4 regions of the Micromonospora palythoicola genome follow, and region 1 is predicted to be linked to each of the others. Evidence: riboswitches for the same ligand, from Rfam matches in the RefSeq annotation. Region 1 holds a riboswitch; each other region holds the start of a gene.
What was found. A riboswitch is a leader RNA that binds a small molecule or an ion and turns the genes downstream of it on or off. The one in region 1 is predicted to bind cyclic di-AMP.
Positions count from the first base shown of each region.

Region 2: it holds a riboswitch for cyclic di-AMP, as region 1 does, so the genes downstream of both, V5O40_RS03575 (NlpC/P60 family protein) here and V5O40_RS05325 (coiled-coil domain-containing protein) in region 1, are expected to answer to the same signal.
Region 3: it holds a riboswitch for cyclic di-AMP, as region 1 does, so the genes downstream of both, V5O40_RS06640 (coiled-coil domain-containing protein) here and V5O40_RS05325 (coiled-coil domain-containing protein) in region 1, are expected to answer to the same signal.
Region 4: it holds a riboswitch for cyclic di-AMP, as region 1 does, so the genes downstream of both, V5O40_RS07575 (C39 family peptidase) here and V5O40_RS05325 (coiled-coil domain-containing protein) in region 1, are expected to answer to the same signal.

Region 1 is NZ_JBAGKI010000007.1:100,708-104,606, reverse strand. It holds gene V5O40_RS05330 (YibE/F family protein) at 1-1,265, shown strand, start outside; cyclic di-AMP (ydaO/yuaA leader) riboswitch at 1,432-1,562, shown strand; gene V5O40_RS05325 (coiled-coil domain-containing protein) at 1,567-2,583, shown strand; gene V5O40_RS05320 (carbonic anhydrase) at 2,669-3,367, opposite strand; gene V5O40_RS05315 (helix-turn-helix transcriptional regulator) at 3,567-3,899, shown strand, end outside.
Region 2 is NZ_JBAGKI010000005.1:31,508-35,406, forward strand. It holds gene dcd (dCTP deaminase) at 1-546, shown strand, start outside; gene V5O40_RS03575 (NlpC/P60 family protein) at 559-1,590, opposite strand; cyclic di-AMP (ydaO/yuaA leader) riboswitch at 1,603-1,737, opposite strand; gene V5O40_RS03580 (C40 family peptidase) at 1,931-2,926, opposite strand; gene V5O40_RS03585 ((Fe-S)-binding protein) at 3,195-3,899, opposite strand, start outside.
Region 3 is NZ_JBAGKI010000009.1:115,696-119,594, forward strand. It holds gene V5O40_RS06630 (HelD family protein) at 1-1,616, shown strand, start outside; gene V5O40_RS06635 (cation diffusion facilitator family transporter) at 1,700-2,617, shown strand; cyclic di-AMP (ydaO/yuaA leader) riboswitch at 2,770-2,901, shown strand; gene V5O40_RS06640 (coiled-coil domain-containing protein) at 2,906-3,899, shown strand, end outside.
Region 4 is NZ_JBAGKI010000011.1:101,094-104,992, reverse strand. It holds gene V5O40_RS07580 (hypothetical protein) at 1-468, shown strand, start outside; cyclic di-AMP (ydaO/yuaA leader) riboswitch at 746-886, shown strand; gene V5O40_RS07575 (C39 family peptidase) at 1,110-1,991, shown strand; gene V5O40_RS07570 (DUF397 domain-containing protein) at 2,256-2,456, opposite strand; gene V5O40_RS07565 (helix-turn-helix domain-containing protein) at 2,447-3,259, opposite strand; gene V5O40_RS07560 (hypothetical protein) at 3,521-3,712, shown strand.

The DNA of each region.
Region 1 (3,899 bases):
TCCTCGCCACCCTGGTCGCCGCGATCGTGCTCTGGCCCCGGGACGCCCCACGTCCCGAGGCCACCGACGACGCCCCCCGCTACCACGGCACGGTCACCCGGGTGGTGAGCGAGCCCTGCCCGTCCAACCCGGCAGTGCCCGAGGGCACCCCGACAACCGCGGCGGGCCCCTGCGGCACGGTCACCGTGCGGGTGCAGACCGGCCCGGACGCCGGCCAGGAGGTGCAGACGCCCATCCCGGCCGGGCCGGGGGCACCCCGCGTCGACGTCGGCGACGACATCATCCTGGTCTCGCTCATCGACCCGGAGGATCCGTCGATCAGCACCTACAACATCGCCGAACACCAGCGCGGCAAGCCGCTGGTGTGGCTGGCCGTGCTCTTCGCCGCCGCCATCGTCGCCTTCGGGCGGCTACGGGGCCTGGCGGCGCTGGGCGGCCTGGCGGCCAGCTTCGCGATCCTGCTGACCTTCGTGCTGCCCGGCATCAGCGCCGGCCGGCCGCCGCTCGCGGTCGCCATCGTCGGCGCCTCGTTGATCATGTTCGTGGTGCTGTATCTGACCCACGGCATCTCCGCGCAGACCTCGGTGGCCGTGCTCGGCACGCTCGCCAGTCTGGTCCTCACCGGGCTGCTCGGGCTGGCCGCCACCGGGGCCACCCACCTGACCGGATTCGGCAGCGAGGACGCCACCACCCTGTCCATGTTCCGGGGGGATGTCGACCTGCACGGCCTGCTGCTGGCCGGCATCATCATCGGCTCGCTGGGCGTGCTCGACGACGTCACGGTCACCCAGGCCGCCGCGGTCAACGAACTGCGTCACGCCAACCCGAACCTCTCCCGCCGGGAGCTGTACCGCTCGGCCACCCGGGTCGGGCGGGCCCACATCGCCTCGGTGGTGAACACCATCGTGCTGGCGTACGCCGGGGCCTCGCTGCCACTGCTGCTCCTGCTGACCGCGGACTCCCGCGCGCTGGGCCAGATCGTGACCAGCGAGTTCCTCACCACGGAGATCGTCCGCAGCGTGGTGGCCACGCTCGGGCTGATCGCCGCGGTGCCGCTGACCACGGCGCTGGCGGCGGTCGTCACCACCGCCGGACGCGGCGAGGCCGGTGCCCGCACCGGTGAACCCACCCCCCTGGTCCCCCGGCCGGCGACGGACCGGGCCGAGGCGCTCCGCGCCCTGAGCACCCCACCCACCCGAAACACGTCCCCCGCCACCCCCTCGGGGTGGCCCGACCCGGACAGGAGCACGGACACCACATGGTGACACTCCTCAACGTGACCGCCCCTGCCGATGCGGCTCGAAACCGTGTCGCTGGTCACTCAAAGCGATTACGAAATGACGCATCTAGTCGGGTTCGGGGCGTAGAAGCACAGATGGACTGTCGGGTAACCTCACTGCCGGTCACCGCCGAAGGCGCGCAGCGGCGCCTGCGGTGCCACCGCCCAATCGCCCTCAGGCGAGCCGGGGACCCAGGTAGGTGGGGTGAATCCGCGAAAGCGGTAGGGGCCACTTCCGTCCCGAACCCGTCAGCTAACCCGGTCGGCGGTCGATGGAAGGGAAAACAGTGACGGCACCCCTACGCCGCTGGTTGACACCCGTGGTGGCCGTGTTCGCCGCGTTCGCCGTGTTCGCCGGCCCGATGCCGGCCACGGCCGCACCGAACGACCCCAAACCGGCGGAGCACGACGACGACCCGCCGATGCTCAACGATCTGATCGAGGCGACCACCCGGGACTACTCCAAGGCCAAGGCCAAGCTGGAGAAGTCCAAGAAGCGCCAGCTCCAGCTGGCGGTCGAGGTCCGTGCCGCGCAGGCCGACCTGGACGCGCTCGCTCCCCAGGTCGCCGAGATCGCCACCCAGTCCTACCGGACCGGCCGGGTCGGCGCGATCGCCATGTTGTTGCAGAGCGGCGCACCGGACTCGTTCATCAACCGGGCCTCGGCGCTCGACGAGCTGAACCTGGTGAACGACAAGAAGCTGGGCGAGGTCAACGCGATAAAGCTCCGCGCCGAGCAGGCCAAGCTCGCGCTCGACGCCGAGGTGCGCGAGCAGAAGAAGCTGACCAACGACATGGCGCGCAAGAAGAGCGAGGCGGAGAAGTCCCTCCGGCTGGTCGGCGGCGTCGGCCTGACCGGCGGACTGGTGGACGCCACCTCGCCGGTGGCCCGGATCGGGCCGAACCGCTCCTCGGACGGCGGGTGGAAGCCCGAGTCGTGCAGTCAGAACGACCCCACCACGTCGGGCTGCATCACGCCCCGGACGCTGCACATGTACAAGGAGGTCAAGCGGGCCGGGTTCAACCGGTTCGTCGGCTGCTTCCGGCCGGGTGACAAGTTCGAGCACCCCAAGGGTCGGGCCTGTGACTGGTCGTTGCAGAACAGCGGCTTCAGCCCGTGGCACAACAACGACACCCGGATCTACGGCAACAACCTGGCGGCCTTCCTGGTCCGCAACGCCGACCGGCTGGGCGTCTACTACGTGATCTGGAACCGCCAGATCTGGTTCGCGGCGACGGAACGCTGGAGTTCCTACAGCGGCCCGTCCAACCACACCGACCACGTGCACGTGTCACTGCTCTGATCGCCCGGCGCGACGCACCGAGGGCCGTTCCGCCAACCGTGGCGGAACGGCCCTCGTCGTTCCGGACGTCGTCGTCGGTCGCGGATCAGGGCGCGGTCGCCATCGCGCCGGCCAGTTCGGCGGGTTCCGCGGCGACCGCCCGCACCTCACCGGCGGCCAGTCGGTACGACATGCCGACCACCGCGCACCGCCCGGCAGCCACCTCCGCCGCGAGGGTCGCCGACGAGTCCAGCATCGTCTCGACGGTTCGCGCGATGTGGATGTCCACGATCTCGTCCAGCTCCTGCACCCCGGCGTCCTGCGCTCGGCGTAGGCTCGGCACCACCGCGTCGACCACGGCACCCAGATGCCCCGGGGGCGTGGTGTCGGTGGCCAGTGCCTCGCGGGCCGCCTGGACGGCACCGCACGAGTCGTGGCCCAGCACCACCACCAGCGGCGTGCCCAGCACGGCCACCGCGTACTCCACGCTGCCCAGCACCTCCGGCCCGACGGTGTGCCCGGCGGTGCGGACCACGAAGAGGTCGCCCAGCCCGCGATCGAAGATGATCTCGGCGGCGAGCCGGGAGTCGGAGCAGCCGACGATCACCGCGAAGGGATGCTGCCCGGTCGCGACGGCGGCCCGACGCCCGGCGTCCTGATTGGGATGCCGCAGCGCGTCGGTGACGAATCGGTGGTTGCCGGCGAGCAGTTCGGCGAGGGCGCGCTGCGGGGCACCGGCATGATCCGCGCTGAGCGCCTCGCGGTCCGGCCCTGGTTGCGGACCGGGCGTTCCGGGTCGACTCATCCAGCTGCACCTCATCTCTGGGAGGAATGCCTGGTCATCCCGGCCGACGCTGGTCACGGGCTGCCATCACGGTCACACGCGGCATAACGCACGTCAACCTATACGTGATATGTATTTCATGCATCAGTCGACGCTTGCGCTCGGCCGGGCCGATGTCGGCGACGGCGCGAGCCGAGGTAGCCGAACGGCAGGTCATACGATGGCGGACATGGCGAGCACTGACGCACGGGAAAACGCGCGGAACTGGACCTTTCTCACGAACCACGCGCACGTCCTGCTCGCCATCGCCCGTAACCCCACCGCCCGGCTACGGGACGTCGCGACCGAGGTCGGCGTCACGGAGCGTGCCGCCCAGGCGATCGTCGCCGACCTGGAGGCCGGCGGCTACCTGCACCGCACCCGGGTGGGGCGGCGCAACGAGTACACCCTGAACCCCGCCGGACGGTTCCGTCACCCGGCGGAGGCCGACCACGAGGTCGGCGACCTGCTGGCCCTCTTCACCAAGGAACAGGCCACCGGCACCGCCGAGGGG
Region 2 (3,899 bases), on a different contig from region 1:
ATCAAGGCGGGCACCCTGGCGCTCGAACCGTTCGAGCCCACTCTGGTGCAGCCCTCCAGCATCGACGTGCGTCTGGACAAACTCTTCCGGGTCTTCAACAACCACCTCTACACCCACATCGACCCGGCCACCCGGCAGGACGACCTCACCTCGGCCGTCGAGGTGCCCGACGGCCAGGCGTTCGTGCTGCACCCGGGCGAGTTCGTACTCGCCTCCACGCTCGAGGTCATCTCGCTGGGCGACCAGCTCGCCGGCCGCCTCGAAGGCAAGTCCAGCCTGGGACGACTCGGCCTGCTCACCCACTCCACCGCCGGCTTCATCGACCCCGGCTTCTCCGGTCACGTCACCCTGGAACTGTCCAACGTGGCAAACCTGCCGATCACCCTCTGGCCCGGGATGAAGATCGGGCAGCTCTGCATCTTCCGGCTCTCCTCACCGGCCGAGCACCCGTACGGTTCGGCCGTCTACGGCTCCCGCTACCAGGGTCAGCGCGGCCCGACGCCCAGTCGTGCCTGGCAGAGCTGGCGCACCTGGCCCACCCGCTGACACCGGCGATCCTCAGCCGGGCCGGCCGAAGCTGTGCACCGGGCTGCTGTCCAGCCGCTTCATCTTGACCGGTTGACCCGCCCGGGAGGCGTGCACCACCCAGCCGTCGCCGACGTACATCCCGACATGGTGCAGGTCCCGGTAGTAGAAGACCAGGTCGCCGGGGCGCAGCGCGCCACGACTCACCGCCTCGGTGACCCGACGCTGCCGCGCCGCGTTGTGCGGCAGCGCGACACCGGCCCGCGACCACGCGGCCAACGTCAGCCCGGAACAGTCGTACGCGTCGGGCCCCTCGGCGCCCCAGGAGTACGGCTTGCCGATCTGGGCGCAGGCGAAGGTCACGGCCTCGCCGGCCGCTCCGCCCGGGTAGCTGGCCGGACAGGGCGCCGGCCGTAGCGGGCCACCACCACCCTTCCCGTACGCCCGCAGCCGGAGCCGCTGCAACCTGTCGATCTCGGCGTCGATCTGTCGCCGCCGCTCGGCGAGATCGGCCTCGGTGCGGGTCAGCTCGCCGATCGTGCGGTCCAGGCCGGCCTTGGTCTCGGCGAGTTCGTCGCGCAGGTCGCTCGCGTGCCGCACGTCCTGCTGCTGCACGCGGGCGTACCGGTCGAGCAGGCCGAGCTGCTCGACCACCTCGCCCGGCGACCGGCTACCGAGCAGCGTGTTGACGACCCGGACGTGTTCGCCCTTGTAGGCGCGGGCAGCGAGCTTGCCGACCCGGTCCATGGCCTCGTCCACCTGGCGTTGCAGCGGTGCCATCCGGGCGGCCAGCGCGTCCGCCTCCCGCCGCTTGCCGGCCAGGTCCTGCCGGGTCGCGTTGTGCTGCTCGATGACGGGTTCGAGCCGATTCCAGTCCTCGTCGATCTGGCGCTCGATGTCGGCGACCGTGGGCTCGGCCCGGGCCTGCGTCGCGCCACCGACAAGCATCACGGCGGTCGCGGCCAGGCCGGCGAGAATGCAGCGGTACCAGCTGGAACGCGGCGGGACCGCCGATCGGCCGGGCCATGCCGGCGACGACGGTGGCCGCGGTGCATGATCTGCCACCGGGCTCAGCACTCCTTCTTCCGCTACCGCCTACCGGGTTAGCTGACGGGTTCGGGCGGGAAGGGACGCCCTACCGTGACCGTCACGGATTCACCCCAGGTACCTGGTTCCCCGGCTCGCTCACGAGCGATTCGGCGGTGTCGGACCGTTACCGCCCGGGCTGGGCGGACCTGCCAGCGGCCGACGGTTGCCCAGCGTAGGGACGACCGGCGTCGATACGCAACAGAGCCGCACCATCACTGTGGGTGCTGACATCTGACAATGACGAAGGCCCCCGTCGGCTTGACCGGGGGCCCTCGGGCGTTCCTGGGCGACCGCTCAGGCGGCGGCCGATGGTGGCTCAGCCGGGTCGGCGGAAGCCGGCGAGCGGCATGGTCGTGATTGGCGAGACGTTGACCGGCTTACCGGCCCGCGCCGCGTGCACCATCTGGTTGTTGCCCAGATACAGCCCCACGTGGTGCAGATCGCTGAAGAAGAAGACCAGATCACCCGGGCGGGCGTCGGAGCGGGAGATCGCCTTACCCTCGTTCCACTGTGCGCCGGTGAAGTGGGTCAGCGAGATGCCGGCCGCCCGGTAGGCGTACTGGGTTAGACCGGAGCAGTCGAACGAGTTGGGCCCGGTGGCACCCCAAACATACGGCTTACCGACCTGGGCGCAGGCGGTCCGGATCGCCGTTCGGGCGGCCTCGCTGACCACACCGTTGATGGTCGGGCAGTTGGTCGTCTTGACCGTGGTCACCGGCAGCGACTTCTCCAGCCGCTTGATCTCGGCGTCGATCTGCTTCTTCTTCGCCGCCAGCTGCTTCTGCTTCGCCTCCTGGTCGACGATCAGGGCGTCGAGCTTGGCCTTCTGGTCGTCGTACTTCTTGCGGATCTTCATGACGCCTTCGAGCTCGCGGCGCTCCTGCGAGGCGAGCCGGTCGAGGAAGGCCATCTGCTCGCCGAGCTCGTTCGGCTTCGAGTTGAGCAGCACGACACCGATCTCCTTGGACGGGCCGGTGATGTAGTACCGGGAGGCGAGGTCGGCCACCCGGTTCATCGCCAGCTCGGTCTCCAGGGCCAGCGGCTCGATCTTCTTCTCCAGGCTCTTCGACTTCTGCCTGTTGACCCGCAGCTGGGAGCGCACCTTGTTGTACTGCTCGATGGTGGGCTCCAGCTTCTGCCACTGCTTGTCGATCTGGGCCTCGATCTCCTCGACCGAGGGCTCGGCGTACGCGGGGGCGGCGAGCAGGCCGGCACCGACCGCGGCGGCGGCTACCAGGACGACCAGCCCGCGGGCGGCCCTACGCAGGCCACCCGGACGGGATCGTCCCGGCGCACGACGATGGAGGGGCATGGTTGCCACCGGCAGCGTCTCCTTTGCAACCGACCACCGGGCGTCCCGCGAGAGGTAAGTGGCGGGATCCGACGACCCATGGCGGTCGGTGCCCCACATTAGGGAACGGTAGGTGGGGAATCAAGGCGACCAACGGCTCATTCACCTTTGCGCGACGGTACGCACACTATGGGTGTCGGCCGATTCGTTATAGTCACGTACGCCAATACAAAACCGGGCGGGGCGGCACTGGATAGGGGTGCCGCCCCGCCCGGTGCGTCCGGGCCGGTCAGCCGGTCACCGGCGTGGTCTCCTCGGCGCCGCCGACCTGCTCGGGCTTGACCGAGCGGAGCAGTACGCTGGCCACGTCGATGACCTCGACCTGTTCTCCGGCACCCTTGCCGTTCACCCCGTCGGTGAGCATCGTCGAACAGAACGGACAACCGACGGCGACCGTCCTCGCCCCGGTGGACATGGCCTCCTCGACCCGGTCCACGTTGATCCGCTTGCCGATGCGCTCCTCCATCCACATGCGGGCACCACCCGCACCGCAGCAGAAGGAGCGCTCGCTGTTACGCGGCATCTCGGTCAGCTCACCCTCGATCGCGCTGCCGAGCACCTCGCGCGGCGGAGTGAAGACCCGGTTGTGCCGGCCCAGGTAACACGGGTCGTGGTAGGTGACGCCGCCGTCGACCGGCTGCACCGGGGTGAGCTTGCCGGTGGCGACCAGGTGGGCCAGCAACTGGGTGTGGTGCACCACCTCGAACTCGCCGCCCAGCTGGCCGTACTCGTTGCCCAGGGTGTTGAAGCAGTGCGGGCAGGTTGCGACGATCTTGCGCTTGGCCTTCTCCCGGCCCTCGAACGCCTCATTCAGGGTTTCGACGTTCTGCTGGGCCAGCATCTGGAAGACGAACTCGTTGCCGATCCGGCGGGCCGGGTCGCCGGAGCAGGTCTCCCCCTCGCCGAGGATGGCGAACGAGACGCCGGCCTCGTT
Region 3 (3,899 bases), on a different contig from region 1:
TGTCCCGGACCACCGGTCGCGGCATGCGGGACATCGTGGCCACCATCCAGCGCGAGCAGGACGAGGCGATCCGCTCCCCCGGCTCGGGGGTCACGATCGTCTCCGGTGGCCCGGGCACCGGCAAGACGGCGGTGGCGCTGCATCGCGCGGCGTACCTGCTCTACACCGACCGCAGCCGGTACGCCGGTGGCGGCATCCTGGTGATCGGCCCCTCCTCGGTCTTCGTCGAGTACATCGCCTCGGTGCTGCCGTCGCTCGGTGAGGACACCGCCACCCTGCACTCGCTGGGCACCCTGTTCCCCGGGGTGGTGGCCACCCGCACCGACCCGCCCGACGTGGCGGCGGTCAAGGGTTCGCTGCGGATGCGCCGGGTGCTGGAACGGGCCGCCCGGGACGCGGTGCCCGATGCCCCGCCCGAGCTGCGCCTGCTGTACCGGGGCACGCTGCTGCGGCTGGAGCGGGCCGAGCTGGACGCCATCCGCGAGCGGGCGCTGCCCCGTGGCGCCCGCCGCAACGAGGTGCGTCGGGCGGGCTTCGACGGCGTGCTCGCCGCGCTCTGGGCGCAGGCCCGCCGGCTGGGCATCGCCGGGCTGCCGGAGCAGCGCGCCTTCGAGGACGAGCTGATCGACCGGACCGATTTCCGCGACTTCCTGAAGGCGTGGTGGCCCCGGCTGCATCCGCGGCACGTGCTCGCCTGGTTGGCCGATCCGCAGCGGTTGCGCCGGTACGGCGCGGGACTGCTCTCCGGTGCCGAGATCCGGCTGCTCGGCTCGGCGTACCGGGGGTTGGCCACGGATGGTCCGACCGTCGCCGACGTCGCGCTGCTGGACGAGCTGGACGCGCTGCTCGGCAAACCGATGCGCGCCGCCCGCCCGAAGCGGGACCCGTTCCAGTTGGCCGGTGGGGTACGCGAGCTGAGCACGTTCGCCGACCGGCAGCGGGCTGCCCGGCAGGCCGCTCGGGAGCGCCCCGAGGACTACCGCGACTACGCCCACCTGGTGGTCGACGAGTCCCAGGACGTCTCACCGATGCAGTGGCGGATGGTGGGCCGGCGCGGCCGGTTGGCGTCCTGGACGGTGGTGGGCGACCCGGCGCAGACCGCGTGGACGGGGGATCCGCAGGAGCTGGCCCGGGCCCGTGACCAGGCGCTGGGTCGCCGTCGTCGGCACCGCTTCACCCTCACCACGAACTACCGGAACTCGGCCGAGATCTTCGCGGTGGCGGCGGCCGAGATCCGGCGGGCGTACCCCGATCTCGCGCTGCCCACCGCGGTCCGCTCCACCGGGATCGATCCGGTGCGGCTCGTGGTGCCGGCCCCCGAGTTGGAGGCGACCGTCGTGACGGCCGCCAGCGCCCTGCTCGGCGAGGTGGAGGGCACCGTCGGGGTGATCACCCCGGTGCCCCGACGGGATCAGGTCGCGGCCTGGCTGGGGGCACGTGGCGGCGATCGGTTGCAGGTGGTGACCAGCCTGGAGGCCAAGGGCATGGAGTACGACGGGGTGGTGCTGGTCGCCCCGGCGGAGATCCGGGCGGAGCCCGGCTCCGGTGTCCGTACTCTCTACGTCGCGCTGTCCCGGGCCACCCAGCGGCTGACCACCGTCGACCCGACCGGTTAGCGATCACGAGGCCCGACGATTGCACTCATAGCGATGTTGGCATAGGTCCGTCCCCGGCTCGCCGGACGACGGAAGGTGTCTGGGTGGGTGCCGGCCATGACCACCACCACGCTGCGGTGTCGACCGCCGCGCGCCGCCACTCCGGCCGGCTGTGGGCGGCGTTCGCCCTGCTCGGTGCGCTGACGGTGATCGAGGCGGTCACCGCGTTGCGGACCGGTTCGCTGGCCCTGCTCTCCGACGCCGGACACATGTTCACCGATGTGCTGGGCATCGGGATGGCCCTCGCGGCCGTGGCCGCCACCCGGCGGGCCGACACCGACCCGCAACGCACCTTCGGGCTCTACCGGCTGGAGGTGCTCGCGGCCCTGGCCAACGCGGTACTGCTCTCGGGCGTCGCGGTGTACGTGCTGGTCGAAGCGGTACGTCGCTTCGGAAATCCGCCCGAGGTGCTCGCCGGCCCGGTTCTGGTGGTGGCGGCGCTCGGCCTGCTCGCCAACGTCGCCGCGTTCGCACTGTTGCGTCCGGGTGCGCGGGAGAGCATCAACCTGCGGGGGGCCTACCTGGAGGTGCTGGCGGACCTGCTGGGCTCGCTGGGGGTGATCGCGGCCGCCCTGCTGATCGCGGTGACCGACTGGTGGTGGGCCGATCCGCTGGTGGCGGTCGCGATCGCCGGGTTCATCCTGCCCCGGACCTGGCGCCTGGGCCGGGCGGCGGTACGCATCCTGGTCCAGGCCGCACCGGAACACCTGCAGGTCACCGCCGTGCACGACCGGCTGGCCGCGGTGCCGGGCGTGGCCGGCGTCCACGACCTGCACGTCTGGACGTTGACCTCCGGCATGGAGGTCGCCTCCGCACACCTGACCGTCAGACCGGACGCCGATGTCGGCACCGTCCTGGCGGCGGCCCGTTCGGCGCTGCGCGAGGACTTCCAGATCGACCACGCGACCCTCCAGGTCGAGCCGCGTACCGACCCCGGGGGTTGCGGGGCGGTGCGGTGGTGACCAGGCCAATCGGGTAAAAGTAGGTTGTTGTCCGATTTGCTCTGGTTCACTAGTCAACAACCGAACACCAGCAGTAACAGCAGCTGCACCGGTCACGTGCGCACCGGTAGGCTCTGACCCGGCCATCGCCAGGCGGCACCCACCGGTGCCGGCGGCGGCCGCCGCCTAATCGCCCGCCAGGGCGAACCGGGGAACCATGTTCCTGGGGTGTATCCGCGCCAGCGGTAGGGATCTTCCGTCCCGAACCCGTCAGCTAACCCGGTCGGCGGCTGACGGAAGGACATGTGCATGCCAGCAGTGGCAACGGTAAGACCGGCCGCCCGTACGGCGGCCCTGATCGCCGCCGCGCTCGCCCTCACCCTCGGCGTCGCGCTGGCTCCCTTCTCCCCAGCGACCGCCGCACCGCAGGCGTTGCGGGCGGCGGCACCGGGAGATGTGGACGACGAGGGTGGCACCCCGGCCCTACGGGCCCAGCTGGAGGCTGCCAGCAAGGGCTACCTCGACGCCAAGACCGCGCTCGACCGCTCGGTGAAGCGGCAGAAGAAGCTGGCCGAGCGGCTCAAGACGACCGAGAGCCAGGTCGCCGAGCGCGGTACCAACGTCGCCGAGATCGCCGCTCAGGCGTACCGCACCGGACGGCTGGGTGCCGCTTCGGCGCTGCTCAACAGCGGGTCACCGGCCGGTTTCATGGATCGGGCGGCGGCGCTGGACGCGGTGGCCGCGAACGAGGACCGCGCGCTGCGGGAACTCCAGACCGCCCGGGACGAGGTCAGCGCCACCAAGCAGGCCCTGGACGCGGAGATCCAGGAGCAGCGCAAGCAGGTGGCCGTGATGGCCAAGCGCAAGGACCAGGCCGAGCGGGCGTTGACCGTGGCCATCGAGCGGGACGAGGCGGCCGAGCGGGCCAGGGCCGCCGAACGGGCCGCCCGGTCACCGTCGCGTAGCGGCGGGTCGAGCCCCACCGCCAAGCCGGCTCCGCGCAACTCCGACGGGTCGTGGCCCTCGGAGTCGTGCAGCGTCAACGACCCCACCCCGGCCAACGGCTGCATCACCCCACGCACCCTGCACGCGTTGAAGCAGGCCAAGTCGGCCGGCTTCACCCGGTACGTCTCCTGCTACCGCTCCGGCGGCTCCGGCGAGCACCCGAAGGGTCGGGCCTGCGACTTCGCGGCCCAGAAGAACGGCTTCGGCGGGGACGCCACCGGCGGTGACCGCTCGTACGGCAACAACCTGGCGGCGTACTTCGTCAACAACGCCGACCGGCTCGCGGTGCTCTACGTGA
Region 4 (3,899 bases), on a different contig from region 1:
TGGGTCGCGTACGACGAGGCGGAGGCCGCCGCCCGTCGGCTGGCCGGTGTCACCGGACTGCCGGCCCCGCGCACCCCGCGCACCCCGGCCGAGTACGCGGCTCGGGAGCGCTGGCTGCACCGGGCCGCGATGGCTGCCCACTGGCGCGGTGACCTGACCGTCCGGCAGCTCACCGACGTACTGGCGCACCGGTCCGGCTGGGATCCCCGACGTCACCCGGCCGAGCAGGAGGCCGTCATCGCCCGGGTGGTACGCGACAACCGCCTGGCCGCCTATCGATCGGCCGCCGAGCGGGAGCGTGACCTGTGGCGGGCGGCGGAACTGGCCACCGAGGCGGCCCGCAGCCTCTCCGCCGAGGCGTACGCGGCCGCCGCGCGGCTCCGACCGAACCGAGCGCCCGCGTCCGGACGCGCCGTCGTCGAGCGGTCCGACCTGGTCCCGCGTTGGCGTCCGGCTCGGCTCGGCTGAAATTCCGTGAGCCGGGTCACATTGGTTCGAAATTCGGTCACTGTTCGTAGGTGAGACGTTTGCCGCAGTAATCCCCGTCGAGTTTTCTCCCTGCCGTCCGGTTGTCACCCGTTGGTACCCGGAATGCGGTCGGTCCCATTGAACGACGCCAGTTCCCGGATACCCGAAAATTGCCCCGCCCGATCATGTTTAAGCAGGTCAGAGCGGGTTGGCTTCAAGGTGACCGGCCAGTAGTGTCAGCGCGTCCGGTGCGGTAACCGATCGCAGGAAGCGACGCCGTACCGACCCGCTCAATCGTGAACTCACGAACCGGGGACCCACTGCACCACTGGGGTGAATCCGCGAGCCTCGGCCCGCGGTAGGGCGACTTCCCGCCCGAATCCGTCAGCTAACCCGGTCGGCGGTGACGGAAGGAGTACCAACCCTCGTGCAGTCCGATGTGATCTCCCCGTTCCCCCACCTTCACGGCACCGCGGTGCCCGTGCTCGCCGGCCCGACCGCCGCGAGCTGACCCCGGTCATCGCCACCGCCCGGCCCGCCGGGCGTACCCCTGAACGGTCTGTCCCGCTCACCCGGGTGGTCGTCGGCGTCCCGTCGCCGACCCGACCGCCGGAGCCGGTGCGCCGTTCTCCCCTCAGCCCGTGGAGGAATCAGTGAAGCACGCCCTCACCCGCCGGCTCCGCCGGCTGGTCAGCGAACGCCCCTATCAGCTCGTTGCCGGATCCGCCGTGGCGCTCGTCCTGGCCACCGGCACCGGCGCCGCCCTGGCCGGCACCGGGAACACCCCGGCCCCCACGCGGGCCACCACCGCCGCCGAACTACGCGGCGACACGGTGGCCGCGCCGAGCCAGGCGCAGGTCGCGCCGGCCACCGCCGCGCCGAGCAGCGCCGCGCCGGCAAGCGCCGCGCCGGCCAGTCCGGCACCGGCAAGCGCCGCCGCCTCGCCGTCGCCGAAGCCCAGCTCGGCCACCCCGGACCCGGACCTGACCAGCAAGAAAGCGGCACCGAAGCCGCCCGCCTCGAAGGTTCTGGACTACGACCACCAGGCCCAGATCAACGGCTACTACTGCGGTCCCGCCGCGGTGCGTAACGCGCTGAGCGCCGCCGGTGTCGCGCGCAGCCAGGACGCCCTGGCCAGCCAGCTCGGCACCACGTTCGCCGGCACCAACTCGGCCGAGGACACCACCCGCGTCCTCAACGCCGTCGTCAAGGGCGACCCGTACGAGACCACGATGATCCGTGGCGGTGCGGCCACCCCGGCCCAGATGGACCAGCTCCAGGCGGACGTCGTCGCCGCCGTCACCGACGGGCGGGGCGTCGTGGTGAACGTCGCCGGCTCCGTCACCGACACCGACGGCCGCTGGCACTCCTTCCCCGGCGGCCACTACATCGCCGTGGTCGGCTACGACGACTCCGGCCGGCTGGTGAAGATCGCCGACTCGGCCGACGCCTCCTACCCGTCGTACTGGCTCAGCACCATCGACCTGGCCAACTGGGCCGCCACCCGCGGCTACTCGGCCTGATCGCATCGTTCCGCCGCACCCGGAAGCCCTCGGCCCGCTGGCCGAGGGCTTCCGTTTCGGGTACGTCGAGCGGTGGGTCGTGCTGCGTTGTGGGGTCGACGTGGCTCGGGTTTCGTCAGGCGTGGGTCGAGCTGTGTCGACGGGTCGACGTGACTCGGGTCTCGTCAGGCGTGCGTCGTGCCCGTGTCGTCGGGTCGACGTGGCTCGGGGTTCGTCCGGCGTGCGTGCGGTGCGGTGTCGCCGGGGCGACGAAGTTCGGGCTCGTCAGGCGTGCGTGCGGTGCTGCTTCGCCAGGCCGACGAAGCTCGCCCAGGCGGCCGGGGTGAAGACCAGCGTGGCGGCGTCGCGGTTCTTGGTGTCGCGGACCAGCACGACGCCGGGCAGGTTGTCGGCGACCTCCACGCAGTCGCCACCGCCGGCGCCGCTGCGGGTGGACTTGCGCCAGGTCGCGCCGTTCAGATCCATGGCTTCACAACATCCTTCATGCGCTCGATCGACTGGCGGCCGGACAGTGCCTCGTTGCGTACCGTCTCCCACCGGGACAGCAGGTCACTCAGGTCGTCGTCCTTGTCGACCAGGACGCCGCCGAGTTGAGTTTCGAGATTACCCACCCAGCCGCCGTCCGCGCCCCGCGCCAGGATGAAGGGGCCGGTCAGTCCGATGTGCATGGCGATGCCGGTGGGCACCAGGTGCACGCTGATGTTGGGCCGGGTGGCCAGCGCCATCAGGTGGTGCACCTGCTCGACCAGCACGTCCTTCAGGTCCTCGTCGACCCGCCGCAGCACCACCTCGTCGATCACCGCGACGAGTTGCGGCGGGTCGTCCTGCTCCAGCACCGTCTGCCGGGCCATCCGGTTGGCCAGCCGACGCTCCACCCCCGCCTCGGTCAGCGCGGCGTCGGTCCGGATCACCGCGCGGGCGTAGCGCTCGGTCTGGAGCAGGCCCGGCACCAGCGTCGGCTGGTAACAGCGGAGCTGCCGGGCGTTGCGTTCCGCCTCCAGGTAGGGCAGGAACCACGCGGGTTGGCGCAGCACCTCGGCGGTGCGCAGCAACTCCTCGAACATGCCCCCGGTCTCCAGCACCTCGTCCGCCCGCTTCGCGTACGGCCGGTCGAGGGGGCGGGTGCCCACCTCCACAGCGGACACCAGGGACGCCGAATAGTTCGTCCGCCTACCGAACTCCTCCTGGTTCATGCCCGCGGCAGTACGCAGCCGGCGAAGCTGCGCGCGGATCAACTCATGCAGGTCGGAAGGCTGCTCGCGTTCCATGTCCCCTCCACCGGGTCTGTCAAGATCGCCAAGGGGCCGCCCAGGGCCGGATCGGGGCACCCGGACCCCACCGTGGCCAGCGTCGATGCCTTCCGACCGTAGTGCCGTCCTCACCAGACTGTCACGCAACGGGGCCGCTCCCATCCACAGGGCGGGGTGGTTCTGTCCCCGGGGTCGCCCGTGCGCCTTCCCCCGCGTCCGGGCGGCCCCTCCGATCGCTGACTGGGAGGTCGATGTGCGTACCCGGGTTGCCTGGTACCTGTGCCCGACGACGTTGCTGCCGGTGTACTCGCCGGGGCACCGCTGGTGACCGCCGCCGGCCCGGGCGCGATCACCAGCCGACTGTTCGCTCCCGAGCGGGGTCCACGTCCCCAGCGTCCGTACGCCTGTGGCGGCGAGGTGCCGCACACCCCGTTACGGCCGATGTGGTGCTGCCGCCACCAACCCGCCTAGCGACCCCCGCTGCCAGCACGCGAAATCTTGGACAGTTTCCGTCTTTCGCGAACGGATTCTGTCCAAGATCTCGGGGAATCGGTCCCCGGAGCGGACGGTGGGGGCGATCGATGGGTGGGGGTGGCGAGTAGGGGTGGCGGCTGAGGGACATGGGTCGGCACGACGGCTGTGGGATGCGACGATCAGG